DNA from 2 places in the Allobosea sp. P4_H5 genome. Region 2 is predicted to be linked to the other one. Evidence: predicted binding sites of a transcription regulator. Region 2 holds the regulator's gene; the other holds the start of a gene.

Region 1 (11,276 bases), on a different contig from region 2:
CTCCAAGGGCAGGCTGCAGGAGAACGCCACCGCCTTCTTCGGCCGTGCCGGCCTCTCCTTCGTGCAGGCACGCGGCCAGCGCGAATATCGCGGCCAGATCGCCGGGCTCGGCGGGGCCGAGGTCGCTTATCTCTCGGCCTCCGAGATCGTCGCGCAGCTCTCTTCCGGCGCCGCCCATCTCGGCATCACCGGCGAGGATCTGGTGCGCGAGCAGGTCGCCGATGCCGATGCCAGCATGGTGCTGCTGGCGCCGCTCGGCTTCGGCCAGGCCAATGTCGTCGTCGCCGTGCCGCAGGCCTGGATCGATGTGCGCACCATGGCCGATCTCGACGACGTCGCCGCGACCATGCGTGCCCGCACCGGCCGCAAGCTGCGCGTCGCCACCAAATATGTGAACCTCACCCGCCGCTTCTTCGCCGGCCACGGCCTCGCTGACTACCGTATCGTCGAGAGCCTCGGCGCGACCGAGGGCGCCCCGGCGGCCGGCACCGCCGAGATCGTCGTCGACATTACCACCACCGGCGCGACGCTCTCTGCGAACGCGTTGAAGGTGCTGGACGACGGCGTGATCCTGGCCTCGGAGGCCAATCTCGTGGCGTCCGTGCGCGCACCCTGGGGCAAGCAGGCGCGGGAAGCGGCGGGCGCCATCCTGTCGCGCATCGCGGCGGAGGAGGAGGCGCGCTCGCTGCGCGAGGTCCGCGCCGTGCTCAACGCCGTCTCGCCGCAGCGGCTCGGCGAGATCGCGCACCGGTTCGGCGCGCGCCTGCCCTTCGGCACGGCCGGCGGCGACGGCGTCGTCACCTTGCACTGCCCGCGCAAGGCGGTGTTCCCGCTGGTCGAGGAACTGAGCAAGGCCGGCGCCGACGACATCACCGTACGGGCGCTCGATTATGTCTTCCGCCGCTCCAACCCGCTGATCGAGCGGCTGCTGGCGCGGATCTGACCCGCCGGATTCCCGACGCAATGTCCGGGTAATTCAGCCGGGCGAGGCGATTTCGGTGCAAGTCGTACCAAAAGCGGTGCGATCGAGACTTGCGCTCGCCACCACGATCGGTGCAGTGGAAAGTATCGGGTTCTCCTACGAGCTGTCGCTCTTTCCAATCGGGGTCTGGACCAGTTGAATACGCAGTCGCGCCTTGGCCTCCTGGCCGCCCTCGTTCTCTCCCTGTCGCCGGTGCTGGTGAGCGATGCGCTCGCCCAGCGTCGCCAGCAGATGCCGTCTCGTAGTGAGCAGCCGGGAGGGGAGGCTCCGCCGCCGAAACAGGAGAAGAACTTCCCGCTCGACGCCTCCTGGACAGCGATCCAGATGAACGGCAAGCCGATCAACGGCTTCCGGGCGACGCTGAAGGTCGACTCCAATCTGCGCGGCACCGGCTTTGCCGGCTGCAACACTTTTTCGGCCTCGGCCTATCCGCTGCGGCAGCAGGCCTTCGCCGTCGGCCCGATCGCGGTGACCAAGGCGGCCTGCGACAAGAGCGCCGCGGATTTCGAGCGCAGCTATCTGATGGCGCTGCGCACCGCCAAACAATGGGACATGGTCGAGGGCCGCCTCGTCCTCAAGACGGGTGCCGGCGAGATCCGCTTCGACCGCGGGATCTGAGGCAGCGCTCCGGCGTCATTCCGGGGCGCCGCGCAGCGGCGAACCCGGAACCCAGAACCGATGCCGGTTGTGGCAAAAGCGCGAGAGTGGATAGCTTTCTCCGAGCAGGGCATCAGTTCTTGATTCCGGGCTCAGGCCTTCGGCCTGCCCCGGAATGACGGTTGGGTGTTGCCTGTCCCTCTAATTGATCACTTCGCCTCTGCCATGACCTTCGCCTTCGGGCTGAAGGTGCCGTCGGCGTTCTTCTCCATCGCGACCAGCCCGTCATGCAAAGCGCGCAGTGTCGAGCGGTGGCCGATCGAGACGATGCTGGTCTGCGGCAGTTCGCGCCGGATCATCGCATAGATCTCGTTCTCGAGCGTCTCGTCGAGCGAGGCGGTCGCCTCGTCGAGGAAGAGCCAGTCGGGCTTGGCGAGCAGTGCGCGGGCGACCGCCAGCCGCTGCTGCTCGCCGCCGGAGAGGCGCTGGCCCCAGAGGTCGACCTCGTCGAGCCGCTCGGCGAGATGGCCGAGCTTGACCTTCTCCATTGCCGCCTGGATGTCGGCATCGCTGAAGGCGTTGGGCTCGGCCGGATAGGACAGCACTGCCCGCAGGGAGCCTTGCGGCAGGTAGGGCCGCTGCGGCAATAGCAGCATGTTCTGGCCGGCGGGCGTCGTGACCTTGCCCTTGCCGAACGGCCAGATGCCGGCGAGCGCCCGGAACAGGGTCGACTTGCCGGAGCCGGAGGGGCCGACGACCAGCGTCGAATGCCCGGCCGGCAGGGTCAGATCGGACGCGTTCACGATCTGCTTGCTGTTTGGCAGGGTGAGCGACAGCGTCTCGATCGTCGTGTCCTTGCCGGTCTTCTGCGCGATGTCGATCCCGGCGTCTGCGCCGCCGGCTCCCTGCGCTTCCGCCTGGGCGATCGCAGCCTCGAAGGTGGTGAGACGGTTGATCGAGGCGACATAGGAGGCGATCGACTGGTAGCGGTCGATGAAGAACGACATCGCCGTCTGCACCCGGTCGAAGGCCGAGGCGACCTGGGTCATGATGCCGAGCGTGATCTTGCCCGAGAAATAATGTGGCGCGAGCAGGATGTAGGGCACGACGACATTGGCCTGCGCGAAGGACAGGGTGAAGGTCGTCAGCCGCACCCGCGCCCAGACCAGCCGGTAAAAGTTCTGGACGATGTCACCGAAACGTTCGGTGAGGTGGCGTTGCTCGGAGGTCTCGCCGCGCATTAGGGCGATCTGTTCGGAATATTCGCGCAGCCGGGCCAGCGAGTAGCGGAAATTCGCCTCGCGCTTCTCCTGCTCGAACTCCAGGCCGATCATCGGCCGGCCGATGAGATGGGCGATCCAGGTCGCGGCGACCGAATAGATCAGCGCCATCCAGAAGATGAAGCCGGGAATGCTGATCTCGGTCCCTGGCACGACGCTGGCGACCGGGATCGACCAGAGGATGATCGAGAACGAGACCAGCGTCGACACCTGCGTCAGCAGTGGCAGGGCGAAGCTGTAGGTCTGGTTGACGAAGGCGCGCGTGTCTTCGGCGATACGCTGGTCGGGGTTGTCGGCGGTGTGGGCGAGCGAGACCCGGTAGTGATTGGCGTTGCGCAGCCAGGCCGCACTGAAGCTCTCCGCCATCCAGCGGCGCCAGCGGATCAGGAGCGTGTAGTTGGCAACCATCTCGATCAGGTTGGAGATGACGAAGATCGCCGCCCAGACGCTGAAGACGTAGATCAGCTGGTACCAGAAGGTCGCCGCGTCCTTCTCCTGGATCGCATTGTAGAAATCGCGATTGAAGAAGGAGAGGCGCAGCGAGATGCCGACCTGGATCTGGTTGAGCACCACGAGGAAGACCAGCAGCGCGATGCCGAGCCGGCCCGTGCCGATCGAGAAGGGCTTCACGGGCCAGAGCTGTGCCGTGGTCGCTTCCGGCGCCTCGAAATAGGGCGAAGCCAGCCGGGCGATGCGCCGGATCGCCGGGATGAACGAGATCCCGTAGACGAGGATGCCGAAGACGGCGATCGTCGTCGGCAGGCTCGCCGGCGGTGCGATCGCCTGCCAGCTGGCCGGCCAGAGCCCGGTTTGCGCCAGCACCGCGCCGGCACCGGTCGCCACGTATTCCACCGCGAAGATGACCGAGAAGATCTTCAGGAAGGTGCTGATCTCGGTTGCCCGGAAGGTGGCGAATGCCAGCAGCAGGCCGACGGCGCCGAGGCCGAGGATGCCGTGGCTGCCGCTTTGCTGGCCGACCACGAGCGCGATCACGGCAAGCGCGGCGACGGCGAAACTCAACAGGCGCATGGCATCGTCCTTGTCGGGGAATCAGCGCGGGAGACGCACTGCTTAGGAGAAAGCGTTGTAGATCAGCCCTGCGCACAAAAAAGGCCCGGCTCAAGACCGGGCCGCGCTTTTTCAGCGTTTTGTGATGGGCCTCACTCCCTGTCGACCGAATAGGCGCCTGCGCCGGCCGCGAACAGCACGAGGAAGCCGCCGGCGACCGACAGGTTCTTCATGAACAGGAGCTGCTGCATCGGCTGCGCCCAGTTCATGTGGAACAGCACTGTGGCGGCGAGGGTGAAGGCGCACAGGACAAGGGCGACGAGGCGGGTCTTGAAGCCGATGACGATCATCAGGCCGCCGAGCAACTCGACGATGATGACGAGCGGCAGCAGGATACCGGGCACGCCGGCCGAGGCCATGTAGCCTTGCGTACCGGCATAGCCGCTGATCTTGGACCAGCCGGCGAGCACGAACATCAGGGCGAGCAGGATGCGGCCGACCAGTTTGGCGGCATCGCCCAGGGCAGGGTTGTTCATGAAAAGGACCCCCGAAAGCATGAGCGCGGCAGGATGCCGCACCAGTCGCGATCTAGGACCTACAACCAAAGTCGACGCAAGCCTGCGGGCGCTCGTAGCTGTGCAAAGCGGCTCGTTGCCGAACCGGGGTTCAGCCGCCCGGCTTCTGCTTGCGCCGCGCTTCCAGTTCATCCGTTACGGCGATGACGTCGAGATAGTCCTCGTGCTTCGCCGGCGCATAGCGCGACACTTGCCCGTCAGTGAAGGCCCTGAACACCTCCGGGGCCTCGTCCTTCATCGTCATCATGGCTGCGACGAACGCATCCTTGAGAGCAGGGGGCAGGTTCGCCCGTGTCGAGAACGGGCTCGCCGGGATGAGCGGGGAAGTCCAGATCACCCGCGTCGCATCGGCAGGGATCATGCCGCGCAGCGCCAGCCGCTGCACGACGCCGGAGTTTTCGTTGACCTGATAGGTCGCGACGCCGTCGAACTGGCCGCGCACCAGCGCCAGAACCGAATTATCGTGGCCGCCGGAGAAGACCGTGCCGCCGAAATGCGCCTGCGGATCGAAACTCTGCTTGCGCAGGAAATAGGCGGGGAAGGCAAAGCCCGAGGTCGAGTTCGGATCGGCGAAGGCGAAGCTCTTGCCCTTGAGGTCGGCGATCGTCCGATAGGGGCTGTCGGCACGCACGACCACGACCGAGTAGTAGCCTTCCTGGCCGTTGTTATCGACATCGCGGAACAGCGGCTGCAGCTTGTCGCCGAGCACGCGCCGGCCGAGCGAATAGACCGCCGGCCCGAAGCGGGCGAATTCGAGCTGATCGGCGCGCATCGCCTCGACCAGTCCGGCATAGTCGCTGACCCGGTAGAGCTTCACCGGCACGCCGAGCTTCTGCGCAAGATAGTCGACCACGGGCTGGTTGCGTGCGACCGCCGCCGCCTCGTTCTCGGCCGAGGATACGCCGAAACGCACTTCCTTGATCGCCTGCCGCCAGTCCTGCTGGGCGAGGGCAGGTAGTGCGAGGCTCGAAGCGGAGCCGGCAAGGAACAGGCGGCGGGTGATCATGACTAGGTCTCCGAAGGAAACCCATCCGATCAGCAGGCGGCGTCAACGTGATTACGAGGCGATGTCGTTTGCGCGACGCGCCGGCAAACGAGAAAGGCCCGGCTTGCGCCGGGCCTCCATGGTTCTCGCAAAAGGCGAGGGCTGGGCTTCTTATCAGAAGTCCATGCCGCCACCGAAACCGGGCTTGCCCGGTTTCGGCACTCAAGGTCTTGGGCGTCTGGACTTCCTCAGAAGTCCATGCCGCCCATGCCGCCGCCGCCCATCGGGGGCATCGGGGCGTCCTTCTTCGGCGCCTCGGCGATCATCGCCTCGGTGGTGATCAGCAGGCCGGCGATCGAAGCCGCGTCCTGGATCGCCGTGCGCACGACCTTGGTCGGGTCGATGATGCCGGCCTTGACCAGGTCGCCATACTCGCCGGTCTGGGCGTTGTAGCCCCAGGCGTAGTCCTTCGACTCCAGCAGCTTGCCGATCACGACCGCGCCGTCACCGCCGGCGTTGTCGACGATCTGGCGAGCCGGAGCAGCGATCGCCTTGCGGACGATCTCGACGCCGGTCTTCTGGTCGTCGTTCTGGGTCTTGATGCCCTTGACCGAGGACAGCGCACGCAGGAGGGCGACGCCGCCGCCCGGCAGGATGCCTTCTTCCACCGCAGCGCGGGTGGCGTTCAGGGCATCGTCGACGCGGTCCTTCTTCTCCTTGACCTCGACCTCGGTCGCGCCACCGACGCGGATGACCGCGACGCCGCCGGCGAGCTTGGCCAGACGCTCCTGGAGCTTCTCACGGTCGTAGTCCGAGGTGGTCTCCTCGATCTGCGCCTTGATCTGCGCAACGCGGCCCTCAATGTCCTTCTTCTTGCCGGCGCCGTCGATGATCGTGGTGTTCTCCTTCTCGATGCGCACCTTCTTGGCGCGGCCGAGCATGTTGAGCGTCACGGTCTCGAGCTTGATGCCGAGGTCTTCCGAGATCATCTGACCGGCGGTCAGGATCGAGATGTCCTCGAGCATGGCCTTGCGGCGGTCACCGAAGCCCGGAGCCTTGACGGCCGCGACCTTCAGGCCGCCACGGAGCTTGTTGACGACGAGCGTGGCGAGAGCCTCGCCCTCGACGTCCTCGGCGATGATCAGGAGCGGCTTGCCGGTCTGCACGACGGCCTCGAGGATCGGCAGCATCGCCTGGAGCGACGACAGCTTCTTCTCGAAGATGAGGATGTAGGGGTCCTCGAGCTCGGCGACCATCTTCTCGGCGTTGGTGATGAAGTAGGGCGAGAGATAGCCACGGTCGAACTGCATGCCCTCGACGACGTCGAGCTCGGTCTCGGCGGTCTTGGCTTCCTCGACGGTGATGACACCCTCGTTGCCGACCTTCTGCATGGCGGTCGAGATCATCTTGCCGACCGACTCGTCGCCGTTCGCCGAGATGGTGCCGACCTGCGCGACTTCCGCGTTCGAGGTGACCTTCTTGGAGTTCTTCTTGAGGTCGGCGACGATGGCCTCGACGGCCAGGTCGATGCCGCGCTTCAGGTCCATCGGGTTCATGCCGGCCGCAACCGACTTGGCGCCCTCACGGACGATCGCCTGGGCGAGCACGGTGGCGGTGGTGGTGCCGTCGCCGGCATGGTCGTTTTGGCGCGAAGCGACTTCGCGGACCATCTGAGCGCCCATGTTCTCGAACTTGTCGGCGAGCTCGATCTCCTTGGCGACGGTGACGCCGTCCTTGGTGATGCGCGGGGCGCCGAACGACTTCTCGATCACGACGTTGCGGCCCTTCGGACCCAGCGTGACCTTTACGGCATTGGCGAGGATGTCCACGCCGCGCAGCATCTTGTCGCGGGCGTCGGTGGAAAAGCGAACTTCTTTGGCAGCCATGAGACTACTCCTGATTGAACTCTACGGACGGGTGGGCGTCTGGCTGCTCAGCCGACGATGCCCATGATGTCGGATTCCTTCATGATCAGGAGATCCTGGCCGTCGATCTTGACCTCGGTGCCACTCCACTTGCCGAAGAGGACGCGATCGCCCTTCTTGACATCGAGCGCAACCAGCTTGCCGGCGTCGTCGCGGGCACCAGCGCCGACGGCGACGACCTCGCCCTCCTGGGGCTTTTCCTTGGCGGTATCGGGGATGATGATGCCACCCTTGGTCTTCTCTTCGCCATCAAGGCGACGGACCACAACGCGGTCATGCAGCGGACGGAACTTCATGGTTCTGTCTTCCTCTCGGTCTTATTCTGGACGGGCTCGAGTTTGGCCCGTGAAAGGGGTCTGTTAGCAGTCTCACCAAATGAGTGCTAACCGACGTCGCGGAGATAGGCGCGGGGTCTGCCGGAGTCAAGGAAAGCGCTGCGCAAAAGGTGAACGCGACGACCGGCCGCCATCTGCGCTGCTGCGGTGGGACCTTAAACCGGCTATCGTGGCGAGATGACGACGCCAGTGCCCGATCTCCATCTCGACGACATCGCCCGCTCCTGCGTGGTGTTGCATGTGCGCATGACCGCACGGGCCGTGACCCGCGCCTATGACGAGGCAATGCGTCCGAGCGGCCTGAAGATCACCCAGTTCGTGCTGCTCTCGGCCCTCTCGACCGGCGCCTGGCGCTCGGTCACCGAGCTTGCCGACCGCTTTGCGCTGGAGCGGACGTCGCTGACCCGCAACCTCCAGCTCCTCGCTGCCGAGAAGCTGATCGAACCGGTCGACTGCAAGGGCAGGGCGCTGACCTATGCCGTGACCGAGAAGGGCCGCGCCGCGATCGAGGCGGCGATCCCTTATTGGCGCGCGGCGCAGGACAAGATCGAGGGCGGGCTCGGCCAAGAGCGCTGGAGCGAGACGCGCGACAGTCTCAGGACGATTAGACGGGCCGCGAGGGAAGTCGGCTGACCCCACACCGGCTGGCTTGACCGCCATCCAATTCCATCTCTATCGTGCATCTACACGATAGAGATGGAGCGCAGTCATGTCCCGCCAGGTCGGTGTCGTCAGCCGTGATGTCCTGCTGGCGGAGGACGGCACATCCTTCCTGCGCGGGATCGTCGAGGGACGCCATCCCGGCCCACCTTTCGCCGACACCATGGATTTCGACCTCGTCGAGGTCGAGGAGGGCAGGGCGGTCTTCGTCGGCACGCCCTCGCCGCGCTTCTTCAACCCGCTGGGAACGATCCACGGCGGCTGGATCGCGACGATCCTCGATTCCGCCATGGCCTGCGCCGTGCACTCGACGCTGCGGGTCGGCGAGGGCTACACCACGCTGGAGATGAAACTGAACTATGTCCGCCCGGTCATGCCCGCCAGCGGCCCGGTGCGCTGCGAGGGCAAGCTGATCCATCGTGGCGGTTCGGTCGCGACCAGCGAGGGCAAGCTGATCGACGCGCAAGGCAAATTGCTGGCGCACGGGACGGAGACCTGCATGATCTTCGGTGCGAAGGCGGGTGCGGGGCGCTGATCGGGCGCCGCACCTGCCGGTGGCAGGAGCGGCTCGTGACATTTGCGCCATTTACCGACGCGGCCGTCGAAGCGAGGTTTCGATCGCTGCCGGAGCCACTTCGGCTGCCCATGCTGCGCCTGCGCCAGATGATCCTCGAGGCCGCCGCCGGAAATCCCGACATAGGGCCGCTCATGGAGACGCTGAAATGGGGCGAGCCTGCCTGGCTGCCCAGGCGGCCGAGGACCGGGACGACTGTGCGGATCGACGCACTGAAAGGCTCGTCGACCCACTACGCGCTCTATGTCCACTGCCAGACCAGCCTGATCGAGACGTATCGGCGCCATTACTCCGAGCAGTTCAGCTACGACGGTAACCGGGCGCTGATCTTCGCTGTCGAGCGCGAGCCGCCGGCCGAGCCGCTGGCGCATTGCATCGCCCTCGCTTTGACCTATCACCGCTGGGCAAAGCGCTGAGCGCCGCTTACTCGCCGCGATAGTTGCCCGGGCTCTCGCCCATCACCCGCTTGAAGCGGCGATTGAAGGTCGAGAGGTCGCCGAAGCCGCAATCGAAGGCGATGCCCGCGACCGGCAGCTTCGTCCGGCGCAGCAGCAAGGCCGCCCTGTGCAGGCGGGTGCGCAGCACATATTGATGCGGCGTCATCCCGATCAGCGCCCGGAAGGTGCGCAGGAAATGATAGGGGCTCATCGCCGCCTGCCGCGCCAGTTCATCGATCGAGAGAGCGTCTTCGCAATGCGCCTCGATATGGCGCAGCGCCCGCGTGATCCGGCGTTGGTCGCGAGCGCTCGGCGTCTCGATCCCGGGCTTTGCCCCTGACAGCACGCTCGCCACCGCGCCGGCGAGGCGCAGCGCGGTTTCCTCCAGCCTCCCGGGCTCGTCCAAGGCGATTTCCGCTTCGGCGACGACACCGGCGAGCGGCGCGAGGGCCGGTAGATGCGCCTGTGCGAAACCGATTTGCCGGGCGCCCGGCACGGCCGCGACGATGCCTTCGAGCCAGGCCGGTTCGAACTGGAAGGCGAGACAGCGGTCGCCGGCCGCATGCTCATGGCCGCATTCGAAGCAGGCGCCGCGATTGCCGAGCAGTAGCGAGCCCGGCGCCAGCACAGCGCTGCCCTGTGTCGAGCGATAGCGGAACGAGCCGCTGCGGACGATGGCGATGCAGTGCTGCGGGTGCGCTTCCTCGAAGGCGCGGTCGTCCGGGCCGGCCGTGCAGACGATGTCGCTGACCCGCCAGCCGGGGCCCGACGCCAGGAGATGAGCGGTCGCTGTCATGGTTCGTAAGTTTAGCAGTTTTTCCCAAGCGAGGCCCGAGGCTCCGGGTCTAGCTGGACACCAACTTGGTCCAGACGGAGCCCGATCATGACAGCAGCGCCATCGACGCTGGCCGGGTGACGTGCATCAGGGCCTGGCGACAAGGAGGACGACCATCATGTTCGATCACATCTCCATCGGCGTTCGCGAGCTTCCTCGTACGAAACGCTTCTACGACGCGGCGCTGGGTGCGCTCGGCTATGGCTGTCTCAGTGCTGACGAAAGCTCGCTCGGCTATGGCAAGGACGGTGTCGGGCTCTGGATCGGCGCGGTCTCGGCGCCGGTGCCACCGGACCGCGACTCCAACCTGCATTTCTGCTTCGTCGCACCGACGCGCCAGAGCGTCGACGCCTTCCATGCGGCGGCGCTGGCGGCCGGCGGCACCGATAATGGCAAGCCGGGCCTGCGCGAGTCCTACGGCCCCGATTACTACGCAGCCTTCGTCGTCGATCCAGACGGTTATCGGCTGGAAGCGTATTGCGGCAAGCCGGCCTGAGGCCGCTAATGCTCGGGCGGCAGGTCGTGTGCCGCCCATTCGCTGCGCGGGATCGCCTCGCCGACGCGGAACTGGAAGCCGGCGACCTTGCCGTTCGCTGCCATCTCGCAGCGGAAGTGCAGGCCATACCATTGCTTGCGGCTGCGGAAGGCGGCGCCCTCTGCCTCCAGGGCGCTCTTCGTCAGCTTCGTGCTAGCCATGGCGTAGGCGACGACGCGGTCGGGCTCGAATTCCGCTTTCCAGGCATGGATCTGACTCATCGCCTCGAGATTGCAGAGCTGCTCGACGCGCTCGCTCGCCTCGAGCGTCTTCAGCGCCTCCCGCGCCCCGCGACTGCGCGGATTCGCCAGCACGCTTTCGGAATGCAGCGTTCGGGCCGTGATCATCGCTGGCGGTTCGGCCGGCGGTGGAACGGGCGGGGTGGCGGGCCTCTCAGGCGGGGTGGTGGTGGGAGCTGGCTGCGGAGGTGACGGGACCTCGGCTGTAGGAGGAGCGGGCGCCTGGGCCGGGACGGGAGGCGTCAGCGCCTCCGGCGCGACCAGCTCGACCTCGACGCTCGTCTCGATCGGCGGCGTGAAGCTGCTGAT
Region 2 (11,276 bases):
TCAGCCGCTTGCCATCGAACTTGTCGGCGAGGATCGTCACCGATCCGTCGAGCTCATAACGGACGACGCGGCGGTTGAGATGTTCGCAGGAGAGCTGCCGCCCCTGGAAATCGAAGCTGTTGCCGTTGCTGTTGCCCGATGGCGTGCGGAAGACGCTGACGCGGCCGTCATCCTCGAGCCAGCGCATCTGCCGGTTGTTCGGGATGTCGCTCCAGACGAGATAGCGCCCCTGCGCGTTCCAGGCGGGGCCTTCCGCCCAGAGCGCGCCGGTCCACAGCCGCTGGATCGCGGCATTGGGCTGGGCCAGCCCTTCGAAGGCGGGATCGACGGCGAGGACGTCCGGATCCCAGAAATAGGTGGTCGGCGCGCCGCCGCGGCTGAAATCGCGCGGCGGCGTGGTGATCGTGCTCGGCGGCCCAGGTCGGGCGGCCGGGGTCTGCGCGAAGGCCGTATCGGCGGCTGCTACGAGTGCTCCTGCCCCCGCAACCTGCAACAGGCGGCGGCGTGACAATGCGGGGCGTGATTCATCGATTATGCGTGGCTGCATCGGTGACCTCCCTAGGTTGAACTTATGTCGTTCTTACCCGGCCATCGGGAGCGCCGATTGCGGCGGTGACGTGGCGGAAGGTGACCATGCGGTCATGACGAACCCTGCCTCAACAGGGCTTCTCATCGATCTAAATCGGTTTAATGATACCGAGTCCGGCGCCTGCCGCCGGGATCGGCACTTAGGCTGCGAGATCGGCGACGAGCGCGTCGAGCAGGAGTGCGCCTTCCGGTGTCGCGGCGAGACGGCCATTGGCCTTGCGGGCGAGGAAGCCCTCGGCGATCAGGCTGCCGATCCGGTTGCCGTTGAGCTTGCGGCCGGCGAGTCCCTCGAACACGTCGAGATCAATGCCTTCGACGAGCCGCAGGCCCATCAGCAGGTACTCGTCGCCCTGCGACTCGGCCGAGAGGCGCTCATTCTCGACGAGCGCGTCGCCGCCGGCCTCGATCCGCTCCAGCCAGGTTTCCGGGCGCTTCTCGGTCGATTGTGCGAAGCGCCCATCCGCTGTCACCAGCCGGCCATGAGCGCCCGGCCCGATGCCGGCATATTCGCCATAGTGCCAGTAAATCAGGTTGTGCCGGCATTCCGCGCCCGGCCGGGCATGGTTTGAGATCTCGTAGACCGGCAGGCCGTGCTTGGCCGTAATTTCCTGCGTCAGCTCGTAGAGCGCCGCCCCCGCATCGGGATCGGGAATGGCGAGCTTGCCGGCCTTGTAGAGCTGGTCGAAGGCGGTGCCAGGTTCGATGGTGAGCTGGTAGAGCGACAGGTGCTCGGCGGCATGGCTGATCGCGAGCTCGAGCTCGGCCTGCCACAGCGCCGGAGTCTGCAGTGGCGAGCGGGCATAGATCAGGTCGAAGGAATAGCGCTCGAAATAGCGCCGCGCGATCGCGACCGCATCGAGCGCCTCCTGCGCCGAATGCATCCGCCCGAGCGCCTTGAGATCGGTATCGTTCAGCGCCTGCACGCCGAGCGAGACGCGGTTGACGCCCGCCGCGCGGAAATCGCGGAAGCGCCCGGCCTCGACGCTGGTCGGGTTGGCTTCCAGCGAGATCTCGCAATTGGGATCGACGGCCCAGTGCTCGCCGATCGCATCGAGGATCGCGCCGACGGTCGCGCCCTCCATCAGCGAGGGTGTGCCGCCGCCGAAGAAGATCGAGGACACCGTGCGTCCGGGCGCGAGCTGCGCCCGCTGGGCGATCTCGCGGCGGAAGGCGGCGATGTAGCGGGCCTGATCCGGCGGCTGATGCCGTACATGAGAGTTGAAGTCGCAATAGGGGCATTTGGCCAGGCAGAACGGCCAATGCACATAGACGGCGAAGCCGGCATCCGCAGTCGGATGTTTCGGCACGCCGGGCCGCGCGGCAAGGGCGGCCGAAGGGCTCAACCGGGCGCCCTCAGGCAGGCGGCGGCGAGCACATGGAAGGCGCGGGCCCGGTGCGACAGGCCGGGCGAGCCGTCCTGCGGGATGCCGTGCTTCTCCTCTGCGCTCATCTCGCCGAAGGTCTTGGCATGGCCGGCCGGCTGGAAGATCGGGTCGTAGCCGAAGCCGGACAACCCACGCGGTGCATCGACGATCTCGCCGAAAACGCGGCCTTCGAACAGTTCCTGATGCCCGTCCGGCCAGGCGATCACCAGCGCCGAGACGAAATGCGCCTTGCGCTGCTCGGGCGTGGTCGCGCCGCGCTTGCCGAGTTCCATCTGCACCCTGGCCAGCGCGGGGGCGAAATCCTTGCCCGGCCCGGCCCAGTTGGCCGAGAACAGCCCGGGCGCGCCGTCGAGCGCGTCGATGCAGACACCGGAATCATCCGCCAGCGCCGGCAGGCCGGAGGCGTTTGCCGCCGCGACCGCCTTGATCGCAGCGTTCTCGGCGAACATGTGACCATCCTCCGCCGGCTCCGGCAGGCCAAGCTCGCCGGCCGAGACGAGCTCGACCCCATAGGGCGCCATCAGCTCGCGCATTTCGCGCAGCTTGCCTTGGTTGTGGGTCGCGATCACGACCTTGCCGGTGAGGAGGCGGTTGGTGGTCATGGCGTCAGGCCACCGCCGCCTTCTGCAGCGTGACCAGCTTGCCGATGCCGCCCTTGGCGAGCTTCAGCAGCGCCATCAGCTCGTCCTCGCTGAAGGGAGCGCCCTCGGCAGTGCCCTGCACCTCGACGAGGCCGCCCGCGCCGGTGATGACGAAATTGGCGTCGGTCTGCGCCCCGGAATCCTCGACATAATCGAGATCGATCACCGGGTTGCCGGCGACGATGCCGCAGGAGACGGCGGCGACATGATCCTTCAGCGGATTGGCGCCTTTCAGCATCCCGCGTCCTTCCATCCACTTCAGCGCATCGTGCAGCGCGACCCAGGCGCCGGTGATCGAGGCGGTGCGGGTGCCGCCATCGGCCTGCAGCACGTCGCAGTCGACGACGATCTGGCGCTCGCCGATCGCCGTCAGGTCGACCACGGCGCGCAAGCTGCGCCCGACCAGGCGCTGGATCTCCTGCGTCCGGCCCGAGGGCTTGCCCGAGGTGACCTCGCGGCGGGTGCGCTCATGGGTGGCGCGCGGCAGCATCGAATATTCGGCGGTGACCCAGCCCTTGCCGGTGCCGCGCAACCACGGCGGCCCCTTTTCCTCGACGGTGGCGGCGCAGAGCACCTTCGTCTCACCGAAGGTGACCATGCACGAGCCTTCCGCATAGCGCACCACGCCGCGTTCCAGCGTGACCTTCCGCATCTCGTCGGCTGCGCGCTTCGAGGGTCTCATCGTGTCTTCCTGTCTTTTGGAGTCGGCGGCTTGTAGGCGCTTAACCGGAGTGCGGCAAGGCGAACTGGCCATGGGGCTTGATCCGGTTGCCTGCGCCGGGGACAATGGGCCATGGAATTGAGGTTGTTCGCCAAGGTATGAGCGCCCATACGCGCCCTGAGACACCCGGCGGCCTGGTCGAGATCGACCAGCGCTCGCGCGAGATCTTTCGGCAGATCGTCGACGGTTACCTGACCACCGGCGAGCCGGTCGGCTCGCGCAACATCGCCCGCCTGCTGCCGATCGCGCTGTCGCCGGCGACGGTGCGCAACGTCATGACCGATCTGGAGATGGCGGGGCTGATCTACGCCCCCCACACCTCGGCCGGGCGCCTGCCGACCGAGCGCGGCCTGCGCTTCTTCGTCGACGGCATGATGGAGGTCGGCAACCTCACCTCGGACGAGCGCTCCCGCATCGAGGCGCAGATCAGGGCGGCCGCCAGCAACCGCTCGCTCGACCAGACGTTGACCGAGGCCTCGGCCTTGCTGTCGGGCCTGTCGCGCGGCGCCGGCGTCGTCGTCACCACCAAGGCCAATGCCCGCCTGCGCCATATCGAGTTCGTCCGGCTCGATGCCGGCCGCGCGCTCGCCGTGCTGGTCGCCGATGACGGCACGGTCGAGAACCGCATCCTGGCGTTGCCGGCGGGCCTGCCGGCTTCGGCGCTGGTCGAGGCCGGCAACTTCCTCAATGCCCGCATCGTCGGCAAAACGCTCGACGAGCTTCGCCGCGAGATCGCCGACAGCCGCATCCTGATGGAGCGCGAGCTCGACGAATTGACCGCCCGGCTGGTCGAGACGGGCATCGCCACGAGTTCCGGCCCCTCCAGCGACCGGCATCTCATCGTGCGCGGCCAGGCCAATCTGCTCGAGGATCTGAAGGCGCAGGAGGATCTGGAGCGCATCCGCCTGCTTTTCGCCGATCTGGAGACGCAGACCGAACTGATCGACTTGCTCTCGCGCGCTGAGGCCGGTGACGGCGTGCGCATCTTCATCGGCTCGGAGAACAACCTGTTCTCGATGTCGGGCTCCTCGATCATCGCCGCGCCCTTCCGCGATGGCGGCCAGCGCATCGTCGGCGTCGTCGGCATCATCGGCCCGACCCGGCTGAACTACGCCCGGATCGTGCCGATGGTCGATTACACCGCCAAGGTGGTCGGGCGCCTGCTCGACGGTGGCAGATGAGGCGGTGGCTGCGGGCCGGCGCGATCCTGGCGGGAGTGCTGCTGATGACCGGAGCGAGCGAAGCACAGACCGGCCTGCTCGAAGCGGCCGGCCGTGGCGATCTTGCCGCGGTGAACCGCCTGATCGCCGCCAAGGCAGATCTCGAACAGCGCGATGGCCAGCGTCAGACGCCGCTCCTGCTCGCCGTCGCCGGCAATCATGTTGCCGTCGCCAAGGCGCTGCTGGCGGCAGGCGCGAGCCCCAATGCCCAGGCGTCGAATCAGGACACGCCCTGGCTGCTCGCGGGCGCCAGCGGCCGCACCGAGATCATCGCGGCGATGCTGCCGCTGAAGCCCGATCTCTCGTTGCGCAACCGCTATGGCGGCAATGCGCTGATCCCGGCCTGCGAGCGCGCTCATGTCGAGACCGCCAAGCTGCTCCTGACATCAGGCATCGACGTGAATCACGTCAACAATCTCGGCTGGACCTGCCTTCTGGAGATCGTGATCCTCGGCGATGGCGGCCCGCGCCATCGAGAGGTTGCCAGGCTCGTGCTCGATGCCGGCGCCAATCCCAATCTTGCCGACAAGGATGGCGTCAGCCCGCTCCAGCATGCCCACAAGCGCGGCCAGAGCGAGGTCGCCAGGCTGATTGCAGCCGCCGGCGGGCGCTGAAACACACCGTCATTCCGGGGCGCGCCGAAGGCGCGAGCCCGGAACCCAGAACCGATGCCTTTGATGACGAAAGCGCGGAACCCGGGAGTCCTGCTCGCGACGGGCATCGGCTCTGGACTCCAGGCCCATCGCTGCGCGATGTCCTGGAAAGACGGGGGGAGGACCCGCTATTCCAGCCAGTCGGTGATGAAGCGCTCGCTGGCGTGGATGTCGATCGATTCCAGCGTTTCCGGCCCAAGGCTGCGGAACTTGTGCGGCACGCCGGCCGGCACGACCAGGATTTCCCCCGGTCCGGCCTCGATCTCCCGGTCGCCGATCGTGTAGAGCGCCCGCCCGGCGCGCACGATGAAGGTCTCGGGATAGGGATGGCTGTGCAGCCTTGGCCCCTTGCCGGGCTCGGCCTGAACGAAGATCAGCGAGACCTCGCCGCCGAAGCCCTGGACCTCGCCATGCCATTCGCCGGGCGTCTCAGCCCAGTCCTCGCGGGCGATGACGCGCGGCGCGGGCTCGTCGGCCATCTCAGCCGCGCGCCGCGATCGCCGCCGCGGCGCCGGCCATCACGCCGCCGGTGACGCGGTTGATCCGGCGCATGGTCTTGGGGCTGGCGACCAGCAGCCTCGCCCGGTCGGCGGCATAGGCATAGCCGAGCAGGGTGGTGTTGATGATCAGCATGGTCAGCACGGCGACCTCGACGAAGGCCAGCGGCGTCAGCGCCTGCAGATCGACGATCAGCGGCAGGATCGAGACGAAGAACACCATCACCTTCGGATTGCCGAGCGTCAGCGCGAGCCCCCCGAGGAAGAGGCGGATGCCCTCGCCGCGCAACGCCGGCTGATCTTCCAGGCTCTTTACCGGCGCGGTCCAGAGCTTCCAGGCGAGATAGATCAGATAGGCGCAGCCCGCATACTTGATCACCAGGAACAGCCCGTGGAAGTTCTGCATCAGCACGGACAGGCCGAGCGCCGAGAAGGCCAGCCAGACCAGGTCGCCGGATGCGATGCCGAGCACGAAGGGCACGGCCCGCCTGAACCCGGTCGAGAGCGAGCGCGCCACGATCGCGGCGATGCCCGGCCCCGGCGAGGCGACGGCAAGGAAATAGACACCGGCGAAAACCAGAAGCCCGGCGAGATCCATCGAGCGCTACTCCCTCATGGCGGCTTGTTGCGGGCAGATTAGCAGCCTGTACCGGATGTGTCCCATCGCCTTGCGTGATGGGAGATATCAGCCGGTCTGGCGGATGCGTCCGCGCTTCTCGGCGCGCGCCTTGCCCATCGCGCCGAGGAAATCGCCGATCGACTGTTCCAGTGCCAGCGATTGCGACGAGGTCGCCCGGACGCGCTCGTCGACCTGCCGGGCGAGCGCAGCCGCTTCGCGCGCGAGGCCTTCGACCAGCGCGGCATGATGTGCGATGGCGTCGACGCCCGAGGACGAGCTTTCGGCCCGCTCGGCGATCGAGCGGATATGGCTGGCCTGCCCGGCGACCGACTCGGCGACGACATCGGCGCTGTCCTGCAGCGTCTGCATGGTCTGGCCGAGCCCGCGTACCGCCTCTCCGATGGCGCGCCCGGCATCGACGACCTCGCCGACGCCGTGGCGGATGGTTTGCGTTGCGTTGTTGGTGGCCGTGGCGAGTGATTTGACCTCGGCAGCGACCACCGCGAAGCCCTTGCCGGCTTCTCCGGCGCGCGCGGCCTCGATGGTTGCGTTGAGCGCCAGCAGGTTGGTCTGGGCGGCGAGACTGCGGATCAGTTCGACCAGGCTGCCGATCCGATCGCTGGCCTGCTGCAGCAGCGTGACACTGTCGCTGATCGCATGGCATTCGGCGTTCGCCGCCTGGGTGGCGCGGCTCGACCCCGCCGTCTCCTGGGAGATGCGCCCGCTGGCGAGCTCGCATTGCCGCGTTGCCGCGACGATCTCGGCGACGGAGGCGGCGACCTGCTCGGGCCGCTCCTGCGTGCCGGACAAGGCCGACAAGGTCGCGCCGGCCTGGGTCGAGAGCTGGCCGGAGAAGCCGGCGACATCCTCCATGCTCGCCTCGATCGCTGAGATGCGTTCGCCGATGCCGTTGCGAAAGGCCTGTTCGAGCGCGCCGAGACGATCGTTGACGTCGCTTTCGAGCGCGTCGTCGAAGCAGGCTAGCGAAAAGGAGATGTCGGTGAGCATGAGCTTGCAGAACACGCGCAGCGCCTCGTCGACCGGCCCCCATCGCCGCTTCCAGCGCGCGACGAGGACGGCGAGGAAGTTCGAGAAGTCCTCGAGGAAGAACTGCGGATAGTCGGCGAGCAGGATGTCGCGGTTGTTGGCGCGGCCGACGATGCGCAGTTTCGCCAGCCGATAGCGCTCGTCGAGCTCGAGCCTGAACAGCTTGCGGTATTTCACCTGCTCGTCGGAGGCGACGTCGAGCTGGTCGAGATCGCGCTTGAACGTCTTGGCGTAGAGCTTGCGGGTGGAGGCGTCGAAATGCGGCTCCAGGATCGTCAGCAGGCGGCTGGCGATCAAGGCTTCAGCCTCGGTGAAGGACGGCTGCGACGGATGCATCACCCGGAGTGTCGCGCGAAATGATTAACCGCCTTCATACTTCGGGGAGCCGCCGCTGTGGCCCGCTTTGGCTATAGCACCGGACCGAAAAGTGGAATCCACTTTTCGAAAAAATCAGATGCGATAACAATGTGATAGATCATCGTAACCGCGTCCGTTCGGACGCGCGATGATCTAGCGCGTGGGTCTGACCTCACCTGGCGTGACCAGGAAGCGCTGGGCTCCCTCAGGGAGATCGCCGAACAGGGCTGGGTCGGCGCCGGTCATCCAGACCTGGCAGCCGAGCTCGGCCAGCGCTCCATAGAGCGCCGCCCGCCGGCGCGGATCGAGATGGGCGGCGACCTCGTCGAGCAGGACGAGCGGCGGCAGCTCGCTCATCGTCGCGACCAGGCGGGCATGGGCGAGCACCAGCCCGATCAGCAGCGCCTTCTGCTCGCCGGTCGAACCCTGTCCGGCGGGGATGTCCTTGGCGGCATGGCGCACGGCGAGATCGGAGGCCTGCGGCCCCGCGAGGGTGCGCCCGGCCGCCTTGTCGCGCGGGCGCATCTCCCGCAGCAGCTCGCGATAGCGGTCCTCGGCATCGAGCGCCGGCAGGCTCGCGACCAACGCATCGATCTCGCCTTCGAGGGCGATGTCGGCCTGCGGGAAGGGCGAGGCCTCGTCCGCCGTCTGGGCGATGATGGCGGAGAGCCGCGCCACGGTCTCGGCGCGGGCGGCGGCAACGGCGACGCCGAGCTCGGCGATCTCGCGTTCGACCGCGTCGAGCCAGCGCTGCTGGTGCGGGCTCTCGTCGAGGATGCGGTTACGCGAGCGTAGCGCCTTTTCCAGCGCGTTCGAGCGCGTGCCATGGCCGGGGTCGACCGCCAGCACCAGCCGGTCGAGGAAGCGGCGGCGATCGCCGGCGGCGCCGCGGAACAGCCCGTCGAGATCGGGCGTCAGCCAGACCAGCCTGACATAGTCGCTGAAGGCCAGCGCCGAGCCGGCCGGGGCGCCGTCGATCCGGGCGATCCGTGCCCGCCGGCCCTCGGCATCGGGCGGCTCCAGGCCGATGCCGAGCCGCGCGCCGTCATCGGTGAGACCGATCGAGGCGGCGAAGCCGCCATCGCCCGGCTGGCGCACCATCTCGGAGAGGTCGGCGCGCCTGAGGCCGCGGCCGGGTGCGAACAGCGAGAGCGCCTCGAGCAGATTGGTCTTGCCGGCGCCGTTCTCGCCGCACAGTGCAACGAGCCGACCCTCGATCGCGAGATCAAGGGTCGGATAGGAGCGGAAATTCTGCAGCGTGAGGCGTGCGACCGCGGTCAAGATGCGCTCGCGGGATCAGACCCGCATCGGCATCAGCACATAGAGGGCCGAAGCGCCTTCGCGGTCCTGGATCACCGTCGGCGAACCCGGATCGGCGAGCTTGAGCAGCGCAGTGTCGCCGTCGAGCTGGGCGGCGATGTCCATCAGATAGCGCGCGTTGAAGCCGATATCGAGCGGGCCGGCGTCGTAGTCCACCTCGATCTCCTCGGTCGCCGAGCCGGAATCGGGATTGGTCACCGAGAGCGTCATCCGGCCATCGGCCATGGAGAGCTTCACGGCGCGGCCACGCTCGGACGAGATGGTCGAGACGCGGTCCACGGAGGCCGCGAAATCGCCCCGGTCGACGGTGAGCAGCTTGTCGTTTCCGGAGGGGATGACGCGCTGATAGTCGGGGAAGGTGCCGTCGATCAGCTTGGAGGTCAGCACGACCTCGGCTGTGGCGACGCGGATCTTGGTGGCGGAGAGCTCGATCTGGACCTCGCTCTCGCCGTCCTCCAGCAACTTCTGGATCTCGGCCACGGCCTTGCGCGGCACGATCACGCCGGGCATGCCGAGCGAGCCCTGCGGGGCCGCGGTGTCGACGCGGGCGAGGCGATGGCCATCGGTCGCGACGGCGCGCAGCACCGGGCGCCCGTCGACGTCGATGGCGTGCAGATAGATGCCGTTGAGATAGTAGCGCGTCTCCTCGGTCGAGATCGCGAACTGGGTCTTGTCGATCAGGCGCTTGAACTCGCCGGCCGGCAGCACGAAGCGATGCGCCATCTCGCCGGCGGTGATGTCGGGGAAATCGCTTTCCGGCAGCGTCTGCAGGGTGAAGCGGGAGCGGCCCGAGCGCAGCACCATCTGGCCGGTCTCGCCGGTGGTCTCCAGCGAGACCTGCGAGCCGTCTGGCAGCTTGCGGACGATGTCGTAGAGCGTGTGCGCGGGGACCGTGGTCGCGCCGGACTCGACTACGTCGGCCGGCACGGTCTCGACCACCTCGATGTCGAGGTCGGTCGCCTTCAGCTTCAACCCGTCCTCGCTGCCGCGCAGCAGGAGATTCGACAGGATCGGGATCGTGTTGCGCCGCTCGACGACACGATGGACATGCCCGAGCGACTTCAGGAGCGTGGAGCGTTCGACCGTAACCTTCATGGCGTCTTCTGGCATGCTGGCGCCCGCGGCGAGCCGGCAGGCAGAAAGGTGGCCCGCGACATTGCCGGACGGCCGGGCCGCGCGCAAGGGCGCGCGAGCCCGCCTGCACAGTTAACGCAAGAGTGGCCGCCCGAGGCTCACTCCTGCAGCATGCGCTTCAGGAGGTCGACTTCGTCATGAAGCAGACGGTCCTCGACGATGGCCTTCTCGATCTTGCGCACCGCATGCAGCACGGTGGTGTGGTCGCGCCCGCCGAAGCGGCGCCCGATCTCGGGCAGCGAGCGTGGCGTCAGCGCCTTGGCGAGATACATCGCGATCTGGCGCGGCTTGACCACCGCCGCTGTCCGGCGCTCCGACAGGATGTCGGCGCGGCTGACATTGTAGCGGGTCGCGACGAGCTTCTGGATGTCCTCGATCTTGACCCGGCGCGGCTCGCGCGTCCGGACGAGATCGCGGATCGCCGCTTCCGCCGTCTCCATCGTCACGCTGGCGCCGGTCAGCGTCGCATGCGCCAGGATGCGGTTGGCGGCGCCGTCGAGATCGCGGCCATTGGTGGCGACGAGCTTGGCGACATAGGCGATCACGTCCGGATTGACGTGGAAGCTCGGATGGGCGGCCTTCAGCCCATCGAGGCGGGTGGTCAGGATCTTGACCCGCAGCGCCTCGTCGAGCTCGCCGATCTCGACGACGAGGCCGCCGGCGAGCCGGGAGCGGATGCGCTCGTCGAGCGCCTCCAGATCGGTCGGCAGCCGGTCGGCGGCGACGACGATCTGCTTGCCGGCATCGATCAGCGCATTGATCGTATGGCCGAACTCCTGCTGGATCGAACGGCCCTGGATGAACTGGACGTCGTCGACGATCAAAAGGTCGATGCCGCGCAGCTTCTCCTTGAAGGCGAGCGCCGTCTGCGACTTCAGCGCGGCAACGAAGCCGTACATGAAGCGATCCGCGGTGAAATAGGCGACGCGCTTGCCGTGCTGGCGCGCATCCTGGGCGATCGCCTGGATCAGATGCGTCTTGCCGAGGCCGACGCCAGCATGGAGATAGAGCGGGTTATAGGGCGTCGAGCCGGCGGGGGCCGCCGAGATTCGCTCGGCCGCGGCGAAGGCGAGCGCATTCGACTTGCCGACGAC

What was found. Region 2 encodes HrcA, which represses chaperone genes, less so after heat shock. Its sites were predicted from a motif close to GTTAGCACTCNCNNNNNGNGAGTGCTAAC; they were not measured.
Region 1: the regulator HrcA is predicted to act here: its motif matches at 7,711-7,739, upstream of groES (co-chaperone GroES).

The regions. Positions count from the first base shown of each region.
Region 1 is NZ_JBFUKM010000004.1:360,009-371,284, forward strand. It holds gene hisG (ATP phosphoribosyltransferase) at 1-943, shown strand, start outside; gene AC1DS0_RS10840 (META domain-containing protein) at 1,118-1,600, shown strand; gene AC1DS0_RS10845 (ABC transporter ATP-binding protein/permease) at 1,789-3,888, opposite strand; gene AC1DS0_RS10850 (DoxX family protein) at 4,020-4,403, opposite strand; gene phnD (phosphate/phosphite/phosphonate ABC transporter substrate-binding protein) at 4,534-5,448, opposite strand; gene groL (chaperonin GroEL) at 5,676-7,313, opposite strand; gene groES (co-chaperone GroES) at 7,361-7,648, opposite strand; gene AC1DS0_RS10870 (MarR family winged helix-turn-helix transcriptional regulator) at 7,865-8,320, shown strand; gene AC1DS0_RS10875 (PaaI family thioesterase) at 8,397-8,882, shown strand; gene AC1DS0_RS10880 (DUF1801 domain-containing protein) at 8,993-9,337, shown strand; gene AC1DS0_RS10885 (helix-turn-helix domain-containing protein) at 9,345-10,154, opposite strand; gene AC1DS0_RS10890 (VOC family protein) at 10,312-10,689, shown strand; gene AC1DS0_RS10895 (DUF930 domain-containing protein) at 10,695-11,276, opposite strand, start outside.
Region 2 is NZ_JBFUKM010000017.1:48,595-59,870, reverse strand. It holds gene AC1DS0_RS27640 (SMP-30/gluconolactonase/LRE family protein) at 1-547, opposite strand, end outside; gene hemW (radical SAM family heme chaperone HemW) at 729-1,931, opposite strand; gene rdgB (RdgB/HAM1 family non-canonical purine NTP pyrophosphatase) at 1,928-2,575, opposite strand; gene rph (ribonuclease PH) at 2,580-3,296, opposite strand; gene hrcA (heat-inducible transcriptional repressor HrcA) at 3,434-4,516, shown strand; gene AC1DS0_RS27615 (ankyrin repeat domain-containing protein) at 4,513-5,169, shown strand; gene AC1DS0_RS27610 (cupin domain-containing protein) at 5,337-5,687, opposite strand; gene AC1DS0_RS27605 (LysE family translocator) at 5,689-6,303, opposite strand; gene AC1DS0_RS27600 (methyl-accepting chemotaxis protein) at 6,391-7,707, opposite strand; gene recF (DNA replication/repair protein RecF) at 7,882-9,009, opposite strand; gene dnaN (DNA polymerase III subunit beta) at 9,025-10,143, opposite strand; gene dnaA (chromosomal replication initiator protein DnaA) at 10,281-11,276, opposite strand, start outside.